3 regions of the Weizmannia sp. FSL K6-0777 genome follow, and region 2 is predicted to be linked to each of the others. Evidence: riboswitches for the same ligand, from Rfam matches in the RefSeq annotation. Region 2 holds a riboswitch; each other region holds the start of a gene.
What was found. A riboswitch is a leader RNA that binds a small molecule or an ion and turns the genes downstream of it on or off. The one in region 2 is predicted to bind S-adenosylmethionine.

Region 1 (6,231 bases), 1.3 Mb from region 2:
CTACATTGTTCTCTGTCAAAATAGTAATTATACGTTTCTTTTCCACATTTTCTTATATAGTGTTTCTTTTTGATTGTTTTGTTTCCTTGACTACAGAACCACTCGTCAGAATCTTTGTTATAACTGAATCTTTCTTCGTCTATGCGATATGCAGCTTCACTTACAGGGATGTATGCCTTTGCTTTAAGTTCAGAGATTTTGTCTAAGATTGGCTTTTTAAAATAGGCTTTATCACCATATACTTCTGGTATTTTTATTCTCGTTTTCTTGGTTAACTCTAATAATTCATCAAACTTCGTTCCATCCACATAAGCTCCATTACCAGTATGAACAGCTGTAATCATTCGATCTTCTGTTGTCATCATAAATTCCGTTTTATAACCAAAGAAAGGATCATTTTTGCTTTTATACCCTATTCTCGCTTCTTGGTCGACAATCGATCGTACCCCTTTTTGCTCCATAAACTTCGGGTCTGCTAAAATTTCTTTCGCATTATTAACGAGTGCTTTTGTTTCAGGTGCTTTCTCCAGTTCAACTAGTTCTTCTACCTTTGATACCGTTTCTTCAAGATAGGACTTCATTGTTTTTCTAGCTTCATCATGGTTTTCTATTTCTTTATAATCAGGGATTTCTTGGTTGATTTCACTTGGTATTTCTCCGTTTTCTTCTTTAACGGTTTTAAAGATTTTTTTCGCTAATTGTTTCATGACTCGTTCCGGTCTATATTTTTTGGTGTTGGCTTCTGTATGAGTGGAATCAATCGTTATACCAGAAACCTTTTGTAAAATTCCTTTTTCAATGCATTGGTTTATGATTTCAATAATAATTTCATCTATAGTGAGATTGCCTTCTAATCTACTTTTACGAAATTTTGCCAAAAGACTTGGGTGAGGGAGGTCGTCTTCCGGATTGATTCCTAAAAAATACATATATGCAAGGTTTAATGAGCAATTTTCTATAACTTTCTCATCAGATAAGTCATAGAGTTTTTGTAACACCAAGATTTTAACCATAAGTTCGGGCTCTTTTGCTGGCCTTCCATATTCTTTACAGTAAGTTTTTTCAAGCATTTTATTGATAAAACTAAAATCCACTTCATCTCTTAATAATTTAAGTGTATGATTTTCAGGAATTTTATCGTATAATATGGAATAGATGCTTAATTGATTATCTTTTTCTTTAAGCATGATAGATACCCCCAGTTTGGTTTTGGTTTGTAGTATAACTTTATTATACCAAATACTGGGGGTATTTTTTTCAATTTATTGTACATATAATTATTTTGAATTTTCAGATTGACTTTTTCAGTGGTCCCGAAGGGTTCAAAAAGACAAAAGAGAGCCGTACCGGGAGCAAATTGTCCTTTTGGAGGGCTCAAAAAGACAAAAGAGAGTCGGATCAGGGGCGAATTGTCCTTTTGGAGGGCTCAAAAAGACAAAAGAGAGTCGGATCAGGGGCGAATTGTCCTTTTGGAGAGCTCAAAAAGACAAAAGAGAGCCGGACCAAGAGCAAATTGTCTTTTTGAAGGGCCCAAAAAGACAAAAGAAAGCCGGACCAGGAGCAAATTGTCTTTTTGGAGAGTTCAAAAAGACAAAAGAGAGCTGGACCAAGAGCAAATTGTCCTTTTGGAGGGTTCAAAAAGACAAAAGAAAGCCGTACCGGGAGCAAATTGTCCTTTTGGAGGGCTCAAAAAGGCAAAAGAAAGCCAATTAGACAAAAGGGACGAAACCGCATCCAATATGAATTTCAATTTCCCCCTTGTCATGTCACCCGGCAAAGTGTAAAGTATAAATAAGTCAAAATTTTAAGTACGTTCAATCGAATAGCCTTATCAAGAGAGGCGGAGGGACTTGGCCCGATGAAACCTCAGCAACCAGCCCATACGGCACGGTGCTAAATCCAACAGGTATACCTGAAAAGATAAGGAGAATGTTGTCATCTTGCCTCCTTTTCTGGGAGGCTTTTTTCATATCATTCAAAGGGAGTGTAAAAATTTGAACCTTCTCGAAACGTTAAAAAACCGCATCCTTGTTGCAGACGGGGCAATGGGGACACTGCTATATGCATACGGCGCCGACACATGTTATGAGTCATTCAACCTGACCCATCCGGAAGACATCCACGCGATCCACCGCGCCTATATCGAAGCAGGCGCATCGGTCATCCAGACAAACACGTACAGCGCCAACTATATCAAGCTGGCACAGTATGGCCTGGAAGAAAAAGTAAAAGATATCAACAAAGCGGCTGTCCAGATCGCAAAAGAAGCGGCAAACCGTGACACATTTATACTCGGCACGGTCGGCGGCATCCGCGGCCAGCGCAAAACCGAAGCAACACTTGCCGAAATCAAGCGCACGTTCCGCGAGCAGATTTTTCACCTCCTGGACGAAGGAGTTGATGCCCTGCTTTTGGAAACGTATTTTGACGCGGAAGAACTGTATACGGTCGTTGACATTGCGAAAAAAGAAGCGGATGTCCCGGTCATCGCCCAGTTCTCGCTTATCGAACCGGGCGTGCTCCAAAACGGAACCCCGGTCCGCGACGCGTTCAAGGAACTTGAAAACCGCGGCGCCGATGTGACCGGCCTGAACTGCCGGCTCGGCCCGCACCACATGATCCAGGCGTTCGAAGAAATCCCGATACCGAAGCGTGCCTTTTTGTCCGCATACCCGAATGCGAGTCTTTTAGATTACGAGGAAGGCCGGTTCACGTTCACAAATAACGCCGATTATTTTAAAACATGCGCCGAAAAACTGGTCGAACAGGGTGTGCGCCTGATCGGCGGCTGCTGCGGCACGACCCCAGCTCACATCAAAGCAATCGCAGACGGGGTGCAGGGGCTTTTGCCTGTCACAGAAAAAACGGTCCGCCCACCGAAAATTGAAATCGCAGCCGCCCCGGCGCAGCACGAACCACCGTTGCATGAAATCGTAAAAAAGCGCCGCTCTGTCATTGTCGAATTGGATACGCCGAAAACTCTGAACACGACTCGCTTTTTTGAAGGGGCAAAAGCGCTGCACGACGCCGGCATCGATGCCTTGACAATGGCCGACAACTCGCTTGCAAGCCCGCGCATCAGCAACACAGCGATTGCTTCAATTTTAAAAGAGAAACATGGCATCCGGCCGCTTGTTCATATTACATGCCGTGATCGTAATTTGATCGGGCTGCAGTCGCACTTAATGGGCCTTGCTGCGCTCGGGATTGACCAGGTGCTTGCCATCACGGGGGATCCGACAAAAATCGGCGACTTCCCGGGAGCGACGAGCGTATACGATTTGTCATCCATGGAACTGATCGCAATGATCAAGCAATTCAATGATGGCATTTCCCATTCCGGCAAATCGCTTCACAGGAAAACGAATTTTTCCGTCGCGGCTGCATTTAACCCGAACGTCCGCAATCTTGATAAAACGGTCGGGAGGTTGGAGCGCAAAATCCGCCACGGTGCCGATTATTTTATCACCCAGCCTGTGTTCAGCACGGAAAAAATCGAGCAAATCCATGAAGCAACGAAGCATTTGGACGCGCCGATCTATCTTGGCATTATGCCGCTTACCAGCTACCGGAACGCGGTCTTTCTGCACAATGAAGTGCCGGGCATCAAACTGACGGATGAAATTTTGGCGGCGATGGAAAAAACAAATGGCGACCCTGCGAAAGCGCGTGAAGAAAGCCTTGCGATCAGCCGTACCCTGATCGACGCGGCCCTCGGCTATTTCAACGGCATTTACTTAATTACGCCGCTCGAACGCTACGAACTGACGGTGGAATGCACGCGCTATATCCACGAAAAAACAGCAGTGCAAGGCGCAGGCATTGTCTGAGACTGCAACGAAAAAAGTACAGGCGGATTCATTAAAGTGAAACTTTGATAGCACTGTCCAATTGCAAGATTAAGAAAAGAGCTCAAGAAGGCAAAACGAAACCTTGGCCGGCTTCAGCCCCGGCGAGATGCATGCACTTTAAACTCAATCAAAAGTGGCACCGGCGCCGCCAGCATCGGAACGCGACCCAGCCAGGTACCAAATGTTACCGTACGTCGCAATCTCAATATCAAACGTACAACCAAAGGGGGAATTTTTCATGGGGCAAACGTTATTTGAACAGCAGCTTGCAAACCGCATTCTCATCCTTGACGGGGCGATGGGGACGATGATCCAGCAGCAACACCTTACCGCGGCGGATTTTGGCGGCGAAGCATACGAAGGCTGCAATGAATACTTGAATCTCACAGCGCCCGATATCATCCGCTCGATCCATGAAGCATATCTCGAGGCGGGGGCCGATATCATCGAAACTAATACCTTTGGCGCAACGTCCATCGTTCTTAACGAGTACGGCCTCGGGCACCTTGCTGAAAAAATCAACATCGAAGCCGCGCGCATCGCCAAGCAGGCTGCCGAAAAATATTCCACACCCGGCCGGCTGCGGTTTGTCGCTGGTTCGATGGGTCCGACAACAAAGACGCTCTCCGTCACAGGCGGCACCACTTTTGACGCGCTCAAAACCGCTTACCAGGAACAGGCTTGCGGGCTCATAAAAGGCGGCGCCGACGTGCTTCTCCTCGAAACATCGCAGGACTTGCTGAACGTCAAAGCCGCTTTTCTTGGCATTACGGATGCATTCAACGAAACCGGAAAAAAACTGCCGCTTCTCATCTCCGGCACCATCGAACCGATGGGCACAACGCTTGCTGGTCAGAACATTGAAGCATTTTACATTTCCGTCGAGCATATGCAGCCGGCCGCAGTCGGGCTTAACTGCGCGACCGGCCCGGAGTTCATGGCCGACTCGATCCGCACACTCGCGGGGCTCGCCAAAACGGCAGTGAGCTGCTACCCGAACGCCGGGCTTCCCGACGAAGAAGGGCATTACCACGAAACACCGGAATCGCTCGCTGTCAAAATGAAAGGCTTCGCCGAAAAAGGCTGGCTCAACATCGCAGGCGGCTGCTGCGGCACAACACCTGCCCATATCAAAGCACTGAATGAAGCACTTGCCGGGCTCCCGCCGCGCCAGCCTGCAAAACAAGAACACCACGCCGTCTCCGGCATCGAACCATTTATTTACGATGACCCGTCCACCCGTCCGATTTTTGTCGGCGAACGCACAAACGTCATCGGCTCGCGCAAGTTCCGGCGCCTGATCGCGGAAGGCAAATGGGAAGAAGCAAGTGAAATTGCCCGCACACAGGTTAAAAATGGCGCACAGATCATCGACATCTGCCTCGCCGATCCGGACCGCGATGAAATCAGCGATATGGAAAATTTTATTTCGATCGCCGTGAAAAAAGTGAAAGTGCCGTTTATGATCGATTCCACAGACGAAAACGTAATCGAAAAAGCTTTTACATACTGCCAGGGAAAAAGCATTGTCAATTCCATTAACCTTGAAAACGGTACGGAACGGTTTGAAAAAGTCGTGCCGCTCCTCAAAAAATACGGGGGTGCCGTTGTCGTCGGCACGATCGATGAAGAGGGGATGGCTGTCACTGCCGAACGGAAACTTGAGATTGCGCGCCGCTCTTATGATCTGCTCGTCGATACGTACGGGCTCAACCCGCGTGATCTTATTTTTGACACGCTCGTGTTCCCGGCCGGCACCGGCGACAAGCAGTATTTTGGCGCAGCAAAAGAAACGGTCGAAGGCATCCGCTTCATCAAAGAAGCGATGCCGGAATGCCAGACAATCCTCGGCGTCAGCAATGTTTCATTCGGGCTGCCGCCAGCCGGGCGTGAAGTGCTAAACTCAGTGTTTCTCTACCATTGTACGAAAGCCGGGCTGGATTACGCCATCGTGAACACAGAAAAACTCGAACGCTTTGCGTCCATCCCGGAAGAAAACGTGAAAATGGCCGAAAAACTGTTGTTTGAAACGAGTGACGAAGCCCTCGCCGCGTTCACCGAATATTACCGCGGCAAGGTGCAGGAGAAAAAAGCGCCAAAGAGCACGATGACGCTTGCCGAACGGCTTGCGAATGATGTTGTCGAAGGGACGAAAGAAGGCCTCATCCCGGACCTGGAACAGGCTTTAAAAGAATACCCGGATCCGCTCGCCATTATCAACGGCCCGCTTATGGACGGGATGGCGGAAGTCGGCCGCCTGTTTAACGACAACCAGCTCATCGTCGCAGAAGTCTTGCAGAGTGCGGAAGTGATGAAAGCATCCGTCGCATTCCTTGAGCCTTTTATGGAAAAAAATGAAACAAGCACAAAAGGGAAAGTG
Region 2 (6,231 bases):
TTGCCATCACCGATACGAAAAAAATCCTGGCTTATGTCGGATTCGGGCAGGAAAGGTACCAGATCGGTCATGAAATTATCAGTGATCTGACAAAAACTGCGATCAAAAGCGGGGAAATCACGATCCGCAACCATATCCAAGACCAGCAGACCCCGCAGATCCAGTGCCTGCTGATTATTCCGTTAAAAGAGCGGGATGAAGTCACCGGCACATTGAAAATTTATTATAAAAAAGCGAACAAAATCACCTATTCCCTGCAGACAATGGCAATCGGCCTTGCCCAGATGATTTCGACGCTCATGGAAATTTCGCGCATCGAAGAAATCAAAGAAGAAGCCAATAAAGCGGAGTGGAAGGCGCTCCAGACAAAAATCAACCCGCATTTTTTGTTTAATGCGTTAAATGCAATTGCTTCCACGACCCGCAGAAATCCCGATAAAGCAAGAAAATTAATCATGAACTTATCCGGTTTTATGCGTTATAATCTTGAATTGACCGACGATTTTATTGATATTAATAAAGAACTGCAGCAAGTACGCGACTATATTGAGATTGAAAAAGCGAGGTTCGGCAGCCGCCTGCAGGTTGAATATGAGATTGACGTCGTATCCGTGCTGATCCCGAGCCTAATTATCCAGCCGCTTGTGGAAAATGCGATCAACCACGGGATTTTAAAAGTAAAAGGGCCAGGAGTCGTAAAAATCTCCGTCAAAGAGGCAGGAGATAAAGTACGCATCAGTGTGACGGATACAGGGGCAGGCATTCCGGAAGAAGTGATTGAGCATGTTTATCAGGATAATATGCCGGTCACACAGATTGGCCTTTATAATGTCCATCGCCGTGTCAAACTGATTTATGGAAACGGTCTGGTCATTAGAAGGCTGAATCCCGGAACAGAAGTTTATTTTGAGGTTCCGAAGGTGGGAGAATATGAAAGCCATTATAGTGGAAGACGAAATACCGGCACGTGAAGAATTGGCGTATTTGATTGAAACGTACAGTGAGATTGAAATTACCGATTGTTTTGAAGATGGGCTGGATGTGTTGAAATTTTTGCAGGAACATGAAACAGATGCGATTTTTCTCGATATTAATATTCCTTCCCTGGATGGCATGCTGCTGGCAGGCAGCATCAGCAAATTTGCGCATAAACCGTATATTATTTTTACAACGGCTTATAAGGAACACGCCGTCCAGGCTTTTGAACTAGAAGCATTTGATTATATTTTAAAACCGTATGAAGAAAAAAGAATTGCCGCCATGTTGAAAAGGCTCGAGGCTGCGTATAAAAGAGAGCATTCATTGCTGGGGGAAGAAGGGGCTGTGCCGCGAAACGGCGGGCTGCACCGGAAAGAGCGGGTGAACTTGCGCAAGGGCGAGAAAATTATTGTGGCGGATGCAAACGATATTTTTTACTGCGCCGCCCAGGAGAAAATCACGCTTGTTTATACACAACAGGAAACGTTTGAAATGCCCATGGCGATATCAGAGTTCCAGTCTCTTTTGCCTGAGGATCTTTTCTTTCGCTGCCATCGTTCTTATCTAGTGAATTTAACAAAAATCCGGGAAATTGTGCCGTGGTTCAATCAAACGTATTTACTCCGCTTAAACGGGATGGATGCGGAAATTCCGGTAAGCAGAAGAAATGTGAAACAGTTTAAAGCGCTGATGCATTTTTAAACGAAAGTGAAAAGCGGCCGGCATGAACACGAAAAGTGCATGCCGGCTTTTCCTGTTTTTCCAGGACGGGCGTGACAAAATAAGCATGGTCTGTTTTGCGCACTGCGGTCGTTCGCACATGAAAAGTTAGAATGCCTGCTTTCCGATAGGCCATCCTCCAAGGGGTTGCACTGAAAAAGCGGTCATGGCTTGCTTCCGGTCATACCGTTTGCGCATAAAAGTTGGCATGTCTGCATCTATCCATATGCCATCTTGAATGGACATATAGCGCGAAAGTTTCAGGAAGCGGTTGATCCTATGCCGTCCATTCCTTTTTGTATACCGTTTATTCCTTTTTAAAGCATTCTCGTTCCGAAAATGCGTTCCCTCCTTATTTTCGTACTATAATTTGAGCTGTAGAAAAGGACAGAAGAAACGGGAGGAACCGGACATGTTAGAACAAAAAGCAAACCGCAGCCTGATTGTATTGGGGACGATGATTGTGCAAATGGGGCTTGGGACGGTTTATACTTGGAGTTTGTTTAACCAGCCGCTTGTTGATAAATTTGGATGGCAATTGAGTGCCGTATCGACGACATTTTCCATTTTAAGCCTGGCACTTGCGGTATCGACATTGTTTGCCACAAAATTACAGGCAAAATGGGGTTTGCGCCGCTTGGTTGCTTTTTCCGGCATTTTGCTTGGCGCAGGATTAATCTTGAGTGCATTTGCACCTACACTTTGGATGCTCTATCTGTTGGCAGGGCTTATCGTTGGTTATGCTGACGGGACAGCTTACATCACGACTTTATCCAATTTAATGAAATGGTTTCCGGATAAAAAAGGCCTCGTTTCAGGCATCTCCGTCGGGGCGTACGGGACTGGCAGCCTGGTATTTAAGTTTATAAACGGTGCCGTCCTCAGTTCGTTTGGCGTCACACAGGCTTTCCTTTGCTGGGGAGTGATTGCGATTGTCATGATCACCGGCGGATCTTTCCTCTTGAAAGAAGCAGAAAATGCAACCACATCCGGTACTGTATCCAAACAACCGGCCGGAAAAGATTTTACCATCAAAGAAATGCTCAAAACGAAACAAGCTTACCTTTTATTCATCGTATTCTTCACTGCATGTATGAGTGGTTTGTATCTGATCAGCCTTGTAAAAGACATTGGCACGAGGCTTGTCGGGCTGGATGTTGCGACGGCCAGCAATGCAGTTGCACTCATTGCCGTTTTTAACACAATCGGACGGCTCATTCTCGGCGGTTTATCAGACCATGTTGGAAGAATGAAAGTGGTATCAGGGACGCTGCTTGCAACGGCCATTGCGGTTTCCGTTTTAAGCTATGCCCACTTAAATTTCGCCTTGTTCTTTATCTGTGTTGCAGCGATTGCTTTCGGTTTCGGCGGAAATGTCACCGTATTTCCGGCTATTATTTCAGACTTCTTCGGTCTGAAAAATCAAAGCGCCAATTATTCAGTGATTTACCAAGGGTTCGGCATCGGCGCATTATCCGGATCGGTCATTGCTTCTCTTCTCGGGGGCTTTATGCCGACATTCCATGCGATCACGATTCTCTGCCTGATCTCTTTTGCGATTACGCTTTTCATTAAATCACCGGCTGAAGAAGCAGCCCGCACACACGGGGTTCGACGGAGTGTTGGTCGTGCCCAGCATTCGCATTAAAGCTGGCTGTGCGCTTCAATTATGAACAAACAGCTTGTATGAAAAGAAAAAGGGATTCGTGCTTGAATCACGGTCCTGACGGATAAAAAACCCGCTGGCTGCCCAGCGGGTTTTTCCGGTTTATCCCCAAATTTTCTTTGCGGTATCCACAATATATTTTACTTTTTCCCACTGCTGTTCTTCTGTTAAAAGATTGCCGTGGTGGGTGGAGGAGAAGCCGCACTGAGTGCTGATGCAAAGCTGTTCGAGCGGTACATACCTGGATGCTTCCTGAATTCGTTTTTTGATCAGTTCCTTATCTTCAAGTTCGCCCTTTTTCGATGTAAAAATGCCAAGCACGACTTTCGGTCCGCCTTCCGGAATGTATTTTAACGGTTCAAATCCGCCGGAACGCTCATCGTCGTATTCAAGGAAAAACCCGTCTACTTTTTCGTTTGCAAAGATTTTCGGGGCAATTTTATCATATGGGCCTTCAAAAGCCCATTTCGACTGGTAGTTGCCGCGGCACAGATGGGTTGTGATGGTCAGGTCATCGGGCTTACCTTCCAGTACGCTGTTAGCTACATGTAAAGCGAGATCAATCAATCTTTCCCTCTTGAGGTCACTGTCTGTAAACGGCAGTTTCGGTGCACACAGGCCGGCAAGATAGACATCATCCAGCTGTAAGTAGCGGCAGCCGGCATCATAAAAAGCTTTGATCGCATCCCGGTAAGTTTGGATAATATCATTTGTGTATTCTTCAAGATCCGGGTAAATGTCTTCATTGCGGATCCCGGCATTGAAAAACTGATTCGGGCTTGGAATGGTCATTTTCGCAATCGCCCTGTCCCCGGCGATTTCTTTCAGCGCAATAAAATCTTTTATGTGCGGATGGTCCGGGTTAAAGGAGATTTTTCCGGTTACCCGGACGTCATAAGCTTCTGTTTCAATGCCAACAAACCGGTATCCATGGTTCGGTACATACCCTTCCACCCCGTTCAAATGCTCCATGAAATCCGTATGCCAGAATCTTCGCCGGAATTCCCCGTCCGTTACTGCTTCAAGGCCGGCTTCAAGTTGTTTGTCGACAAGCCGGCGGATTTCTTCATTTTCAATTGCACGCAAGTCTTCCGCCGAAATGGTGCCCGCTGCAAATTTTTCCCGCGCATCGTGCAGCCGGGCCGGGCGCAAAAAACTTCCGACAATGTCTGCTCTGTACGGCGCTTTTGTTAATGTTTTTGTCATCATGATTCCCTCTTTCTGCATATTTTTTTAAACAGCTGCTGTGCGCAGAAAGAAATTGCTTTTAACTGCATAGGCCCATCAAAAAAAAACCTCTTCGGCAATAAGAAGAGGTTTGGATTGCAAAATAGAACCGTCCGCTCTTCTTATCTTCAAGCAATTGCTTTCTGGAATTGGCACAGTTCTTTAAAAAAAGACCGCTGCCGAGGCTTCAAAGGGCCAGTCCCTCCACCTCTCTGGATAAGAATTTTAAATATTATTTGGTTTAAATACACTTTAAATGTTTCGCCCATTTTTGTCAAGGGCACTCGCATTATTTTTTAAAATGGGACGGAAAGATTGAAATCAGGGGCGATGTGAAAATATAATAGTACTAAGAAAAACAAGGAGGGGTTTTATGGAGGCTGTACAATCAAGGCCTGTGTTCCAGAAAGTGCTTGGCGTCTTTGCTGTTTCACTGCTGTTTGCAACCGCGGGTTTATATACGGGAAGATTTATTCCGCCTGCGCTCATGATGCCGCTGATGGTCGCGGAAATTGTAATGGTCATTGCCGCTTTCTGGTTAAGGAGGAAAAAGAGCGTCGGGTATATGTTCGTTTATGCCTTCACCTTTATTTCCGGCATTACGACATATCCGATTGTGGCTTATTATGCATCCCAGGCTGGTGCTGAAGTCGTGCTGCTCGCTTTTGGTTCCACGTTCGGCATTTTTGCCGTGATGGGTGTCATTGGGGCCGTTACCAAAAGGGATCTTGGCTTTTTAAGCACCGCATTGCTTGTCGCATTGCTGGCATTGATCTTCATCGGAATATTCAGCATTTTTAGTCCGCTAACCTCAACCGGGATGCTCGCGTATTCCTTCATTGGCGCGATTGTTTTTTCCCTGTATGTGGTTTTTGACTTTAACCAAATGAAGCACCATGGCATTTCCGAGGAAATGGTCCCGCTTCTGGCTTTAAGCCTGTACCTTGATTTTATCAACCTGTTTATTTACATTTTGCAAATTCTCGGCATTTTGGGAAGCGACGATTAAGAAAAAAAGAAAACGCCCGCCATTAACCGGCAGGCGTTTTCTTTTTCACATGTTGGATGTCAAACAAAACAATACGGTCTTTTTGCTCCCATTCGGGGATGCGCGCTTCCCATGCTGCCCGGACCATTTGTGCCAAATGCTGCTGCGCATCCGGCCCCATCAGCGATAAAAACAGCGCTTTCCGGTGGAGATGCTCTTTTCCATCGAGCGTCTGGATCGCATTTTCGCCAAACAACGTTTTTTGAATACGTTTCGGCACAGCCCCGTTTCGTTTGAATTTTTCCGGGTCATAAAACATTTTGACTGCTTCCTCGCCACTGATGCACACCGCTTTTTGCCCGAGCAGACGGGTTTCGAACAAAATTGCATGATAATCGTCCGTCCGGTTTTTAACGGCTTTCCGAAAGAAGTCTCCCATCCTCAAGGAATGTAAAGGTGCGAATCGCACCAATGAGTAGGTGGGAGATGAATTTCGGTTGGCTTTAGCCAAAGTTATTTTTCCAATCCTTTTCTCAACAATTCTAAGATTGCGGCTGTTCTAGTTGGAATCCCATTTTCTTTTTGATATTGCTCCAATTTTTCTAATATCGTCTTAGGCATACGAATTTCTACACGTTCTTTCTCTTCTCTC
Region 3 (6,231 bases), 170 kb from region 2:
ATGGGGCTTGGCATTTGTTATGTCGGAGGCTTGCGCAACAGGCTGCCAGAAGTGGCCGAACTTTTGAAAATCCCGCAATATGTCCTTCCGCTATTTGCAATGACAATCGGCTATCCGGCCGATCCGTCTGCGAAAAAACCACGCATGGCGGCTGAGCATGTTTATTTTGAAGATGAATATCCGGATGATGAACGTCTTTTGCGCGATCTGAAGGAATACAATGAAACGGTTTCGCAATATTATACAAAACGCACAAACGGAAAAAGGAACGATACCTGGACAGGCCAAATGGCACAATTTTTTAAAGAACCGTCGCGCGTTTTTATGAAGGAATTTGTAGAACGACAAGGGTTTGATAAAAAGTAAGCTGAATAGGGGATCCGTCCGCGCATTTTCCTCTTCTTTCGGCCCATCGCGGAGCACAAGTTAAATAGAACGACATGTTCAAATATGGATATTCAGCGCTTCGGCAACCATCCCGGGACACATATTAAACAGAACGGCGAGATACTACGATGAGTGGTGTCCCGCCGTTTTTTGCATTTTGCTTTGGTGTGAAATGAGGGTGGATCTGTCATCCGGCGATTCCATTTTTTTGTATATCAATATTCCTTTTTTTCTGCTAAAATAGAATAAATGCTTTAGCACTGAAAAGCGTTTATCTAAAACAGAAAAGTGAGATTGATAGAAATGGAAAAAAACCAACATCATTTGCAAAAAGGCTTATCACCAAGGCATGTCCAGTTCATCGCATTGGCCGGGATGATCGGAACCGGCATTTTTAAAGGCAGCTCCGATACCGTCAGCCTTGCCGGCCCAAGTGTTGCCGTTTCTTACCTGATCGGCGGCGTACTTTTATTCATTGTCATGTCAGCGCTTGGGGAAATGGCGCTCGTCCACCCCGGCCTCAACGTCCAAAATCTGATCCACAAAGCGTTCGGCAGCCGGGTTTCTTTCATTATTGGCTGGCTGTACTGGATCAACTGGGTCATTGTGACAGTTGTGGAACTGCTTGCAGCCGGGAGCTTCCTGCAATTCTGGATTCCCCACGCGCCATTGTGGCTGCTCAGTTTGCTCTGTGCTGCTTTCATGGTCGGCATCAATTTAATTGAAGTGAAGTACTACGGCGAATTTGAATTTTGGATTGCCGGCATTAAAATTATCACGTTGATCGTTTTTATCCTGCTTGGTGCGCTGATTTTATTCGGTTTATTCCCCGGGACATCTTCCACGCTGTCCAACTATACCGCGCACGGCGGCTTTTTTCCGAACGGGCTTCACGGTACGTTCAATGCTTTTCTGATCGTTATGTTTTCATACGGCGGGGCGGAACTGATCGGCGTTACCGTTTCGGAAACAAAAGACAGCGAGAAAGTGTTGCCGCGTGTGATTAAACAGACCGTTATTCGTGTCATGCTTTTTTATATTTTGCCAATCCTGGTCATTTGTGGCATTGTCCCGTGGAATCAGGTTTCTTCCGTGGAAAGCCCGTTTGTACAGGTATTCAGCCGCACAGGGATCCCCGCTGCCGCCCATGTGATGAATTTTGTGCTCTTGACGGCCGTTCTTTCTGCCGCCAATTCCGGCATTTATGCCACTTCACGCACACTGTTTAACATGGCACAGTCCGGAGAAGCGCCGCACGCCTTTTTAAAAATTTCCCGGAAAGGCGTCCCGCTCATTAGTATTTTGCTGACCTCACTGTTTATTTTAGCCGGCGTGATTCTGGCCTATCTTACGCCGAATGAGGTCATCAGCTATTTGATGACCATCCCGGGATTTACCGTCGTCCTTGTTTGGATCGCCATCTGCGCAGCCGAACTGCGGCTCCGGAAGTCGTATGCAAAATTGCCTTCCTTCCGTGTAAAAGGGTATCCTTTCATGGTCTGGATTGCGCTGCTTGCACTGGCAGGCATTTTCCTGTCCTTTTTGCTGGGCGGCGGAAACCCGATTGGAATAAGCGTCTGCCTTGCTATTTTAATCGTGCTCGTCGTCCTGTCACTGAGAATCAAAGGAAAGGAATAGGCTCCAGCCGGCTGTGTTGATAAAACCGGTCTTTTGGGCAGGGAGAGGACAGAAATACAACTGCGCGATAAGCGAGCACAAACAAGCGGTGTTGATAAAACCGGTTCCCTTGGCGGTGAGAGGACAGACACGGTGTGCACGGCGTGTCAAACTGCCAGAATGGGCGGCACGCCAACCCGTTTGGACTCTTTTTCGTTTTGTGAAGCAAATGAAAGCGGCCATGATGCCCCGCCTGGTTCTGAACCTGCTTTAAAAAAACCAATCAGCGTAAAGAAAAAAAACTCCCGACAGAGCGTGATCTGATAGGGAGTTTTTTTCTTTATCCCTCCATTCGGATAAATCCGATAAAAAAACTTGCAATAATTATATTGACTTCCATTTATTTTCTGATAAAATTTTAAACAACAAATAACTTATCAAGAGCGACGGAGGGATCTGGCCCGATGAAGTCCGGCAACCTGCAGCGAGCAGCAAGGTGCCAATTCCAGCAAAATGGGTACCATTTTGAAAGATAAGCGCTTATCCTTTACTCGCTGTCTTTCCGTAAAAATGGCGGAAAGTTTTTTATTTCTGCAAGGCCGGCCGTTTGAACCAGGATAGGCCCTGATGCGTATAATTCCTCTACATCAGGATGAATTAAATTTATGAATGAAGAAAGCGAGGAACTTGAACATGCAAAAATTAATTGTCTTAGCACTTGTCGGCCTTGCCGCGCAATTGGTGGATGGATCTCTTGGAATGGGTTACGGGGTGACTTCAACCTCACTTTTGCTAGCTTTCGGGATTGCGCCGGCTGTCGCGTCAGCTTCTGTGCATTTGGCGGAAGTTTTTACAACGGCGGCTTCCGGAGTTTCACATATGAAATTTGGGAATGTCGATAAAGGGATCATTTGGAAACTGGTTGTACCTGGAGCTGTCGGCGCCTTTCTCGGGGCAACCGTGCTTAGCCATCTTCCTGCAAGCACATTAAAACCGTACATTTCTATTTTTCTGATCGCCCTTGGCCTCTATATTCTTACCCGGTTTCTGTTCAATACGCGCGGGGCGTCGAAAGTCAAAAAGCAAACCAGGTCAAACATATTTTTTATCCCACTTGGCTTTGTCGCAGGATTTTTTGATGCAACGGGGGGCGGCGGCTGGGGCCCTATCGCCACACCGGCTTTGCTGTCCAGAAATGACATCGAACCGCGGAAAGTGATCGGCTCGGTGGATACTAGTGAATTTGCTGTATCCTTGGCATCAAGCATCGGTTTCCTCTTATCCCTCGGCGCTATGCAAATTAACTGGATTTGGACGATCGCCCTCATGCTTGGCGGCCTGATCGCCGCGCCGATTGCAGCCTATCTGGTTAAAATTTTACCGGCTCATTTGCTGGCTGTCATTGTCAGCGGCATGATTGTGTTCAGCAACGTGCAAACTTTATTAAAAATGGCGGGCGCCGGTAGCGGCTGGTACGGCGTTACCTATACAGCCATTGCGGCAATATGGGCCATCCTCATTTTCTATACAATCAGAAGACACAAACGGGCAGTTGCCAGCGCCAGCGTAAGCGTCACAGAATAAGGAATGTTTTCGGGCAAGGGATCCATTGCCCGGATTGTTTTTACCCAAACAAATTTTGGCAAAGAATGAACATAGACGCTTCTATTTGAAGGAACAGTGCCTTTTTTGCTCGCTTCCTTAATGTAGAGGCGCTCTATGTTAAGAAACAACGTCTTTTTACCGCGCTTCCTTTACGTAGACGACCTCTATGTTAAGAAACAACATCTTTTTACCGAACTTTCTTAACGTAGACGGCCTCTATGTTAAGGAACAATATAATTTTTTCTCGCTTCCTTAATGTAGACATGCTCTATGTTAAGGAACAATGTCTTTTTACCTCGCTTCCTTAATGTAGACGCACTCTATGTTAAGAAACAACGTCTTTTTTGCTTGCTTCCTTAACGTAGACGGGCTCTATGTTAAGGAACAGCACCTTTTTCGCTCGCTTCCTTTACGTAGACGGGCTCTATGTTAAGGAACAACGCCTTTTGACCTCGCTTCCTTAACGTAGACGGACTCTATGTTAAGGAACAACGTCTTTTTTGCTCGCTTTCTTAACGTAGACGGGCTCTATGTTAAGAAACAACACTTTTTTTGCTCGCTTCCTTAATGTAGACGTGCACTATGTTAAGGAACAATGTCTTTTTACCTCGCTTCCTTTACGTAGACAGCCTCTATGTTAAGAAACAACACCTTTTTTTCTCGCTTTCTTCACGTAGACGTACTCTATGTTAAGGAACAACGCAATTTTCGCTCGCTTCCTTAACGTAGCCGACCTCTATGTTAAGAAACAAAGCTATTTTCGCTCGCTTTCTTAACGTAGACGCGCTCTATGTTAAGAAACAACACCTTTTGACCTCGCTTCCTCAACATAACCGGCCATGCCGCTACCACGTAGCACCAGCAAAAATTATCCATCATAATTTTTTTCGAGATAGCATGCCTAAGTAAAGGCAGCCGCAACTCTTTTAGTGACAAACAAAAAGCGTTCTGCATGAAGATCGCCCAGAAATTTTTTGCGGATCCAAACATAGCTTAGCCCCTGCCACATATATATCATTTAAATAGAGGCAAAAAACATGGCTTAACCCGCGCCCCGTCCGGTTTGCAACCCCTGTTTATGCCGCTATCCGCCATGCCCGCTATCCCTCCCTCGTCCGCAAAGTGTATTATGTTTAAAATGTAAAACCTGTTTTGCTATAATTATATTTACTGGTATTTTCCATTTTTTGAACGGAAAGAACGGTGTGTCTATGAAAACATTGATTTCGTCGCTGCAATGGATGGCATTTATGATCGCCGGGTCGATCGCGGCCCCGATTGCCATTGCGGATGCTTTCCATTTCAGTGCAGGTGAGACTGCCCTGTTTGTGCAGCGGACGCTTTTTGTACTCGGGATCGGCGGCCTTTTGCAAGGAATTTTCGGCCACAGAATGCCCATCAATGAAGGGCCGGCCGGGTTGTGGTGGAGCGTGTTTGCCATTTATGCAGGGCTTGTCGGCAGCTTGTATAGTTCAAGCACTGAATCTCTGCAATATTTGGCAGGCGCACTGATTGTAACCGGCATCTTTTTCTTCCTGCTCGCTTTTACCGGACTTGTGGACCAATTAAATAAACTGTTTACGCCGGTAGTGACATTTATTTATTTGCTGTTGTTGGTGCTGCAGTTGAGCGGCTCTTTTATGAAAGGGATGCTCGGCATTACGGGTGCCCATCAGGAAGTCCGGCCGCTTGTTGCTGTTTTGAGCCTTGTCACCGTATTGCTTACATTCTATTTTGGCCATGTAAAGAAACCGTGGGTCAAGCAATATTCGATCATGCTCGGCTTGATTTGCGGCTGGATTTTGTTCGCGCTTTTCGGTGAAGCACCGGCTATTACATTTGGGGAAAGCTGGTTCTCTCTTCCCGCTGTGTTTGATTTTGGAAAACCGCGTTTTGATTCCGGTGCCGTCACAACCGGTGTATTCATCGGGCTTTTGTTAACTGCGAATATGATTACGTCTGTGCGCGTCATGGGAAATGTGACGGGAGTCCGCCAAGAGCGGGTGCGGAGCAGTCTGTTCATATCCGGCATCAACCAGCTGCTTGCCGGCATCTTTTCCGCTGTCGGTGCGGTTCCGATTGCAGCAGCGGCAGGCTATGTTGCACAAACCGGTATAAAAGTGCTGAAACCATTTTTGTATGGTGCTTGTTTCGTTTCCATCATTGCTCTGCTGCCACCGCTCGTGCATATCATGTCTGCGATTCCCGCGCCGGTTGGTTATGCCGTTACCTTTGTGGTCTTCACACAATTGGTTGGCCTTGCCTTAAATGATCTTGAAAAAAGCCCGGACAAAGAGATTGCCCACACAACAGCAGGCATCTCCTTCCTGGTCGGAATCGGGGCGATGTTTTTGCCGGCTCATGCGACCGAACATTTGCCAATGATGATCGCTACTTTTTTAAACAACGGCTTAATCCTTGGATCTGTGGTCGGCATTTTGACAGAACAGCTGCTGATTTGGAGGAAAAAAAGAAAACTGCAAGAAAACAGCATCCGCGAGCAGTAAAAATTGGGAATGCTGCCAAACAGCAAAGAATTTCCTGCTCCGATTTGCACGGGATCCCGCCGGTTGGCACCTTTGTTGCAGTCATCCAAATGGCCTGGGGCGTTCCAATTCAATA

Region 1: it holds a riboswitch for S-adenosylmethionine, as region 2 does, so the genes downstream of both, NST70_RS02075 (bifunctional homocysteine S-methyltransferase/methylenetetrahydrofolate reductase) here and NST70_RS13260 (5-methyltetrahydropteroyltriglutamate--homocysteine S-methyltransferase) in region 2, are expected to answer to the same signal.
Region 3: it holds a riboswitch for S-adenosylmethionine, as region 2 does, so the genes downstream of both, NST70_RS14100 (sulfite exporter TauE/SafE family protein) here and NST70_RS13260 (5-methyltetrahydropteroyltriglutamate--homocysteine S-methyltransferase) in region 2, are expected to answer to the same signal.

The regions. Positions count from the first base shown of each region.
Region 1 covers NZ_CP151971.1:430,449-436,679, forward strand. The annotation lists partial or broken gene NST70_RS02070 (IS1182 family transposase) at 1-1,187, opposite strand, end outside; SAM riboswitch class I at 1,826-1,927, shown strand; gene NST70_RS02075 (bifunctional homocysteine S-methyltransferase/methylenetetrahydrofolate reductase) at 1,995-3,830, shown strand; gene metH (methionine synthase) at 4,090-6,231, shown strand, end outside.
Region 2 covers NZ_CP151971.1:2,749,594-2,755,824, reverse strand. The annotation lists gene NST70_RS13275 (sensor histidine kinase) at 1-971, shown strand, start outside; gene NST70_RS13270 (LytTR family DNA-binding domain-containing protein) at 931-1,680, shown strand; gene NST70_RS13265 (OFA family MFS transporter) at 2,111-3,346, shown strand; gene NST70_RS13260 (5-methyltetrahydropteroyltriglutamate--homocysteine S-methyltransferase) at 3,467-4,570, opposite strand; SAM riboswitch class I at 4,711-4,814, opposite strand; gene NST70_RS13255 (Bax inhibitor-1/YccA family protein) at 4,965-5,600, shown strand; gene NST70_RS13250 (hypothetical protein) at 5,623-6,018, opposite strand; gene NST70_RS13245 (ribbon-helix-helix protein, CopG family) at 6,093-6,231, opposite strand, start outside.
Region 3 covers NZ_CP151971.1:2,921,464-2,927,694, forward strand. The annotation lists gene nfsA (oxygen-insensitive NADPH nitroreductase) at 1-366, shown strand, start outside; gene NST70_RS14095 (amino acid permease) at 691-2,025, shown strand; SAM riboswitch class I at 2,436-2,543, shown strand; gene NST70_RS14100 (sulfite exporter TauE/SafE family protein) at 2,698-3,588, shown strand; gene NST70_RS14105 (purine/pyrimidine permease) at 4,821-6,116, shown strand.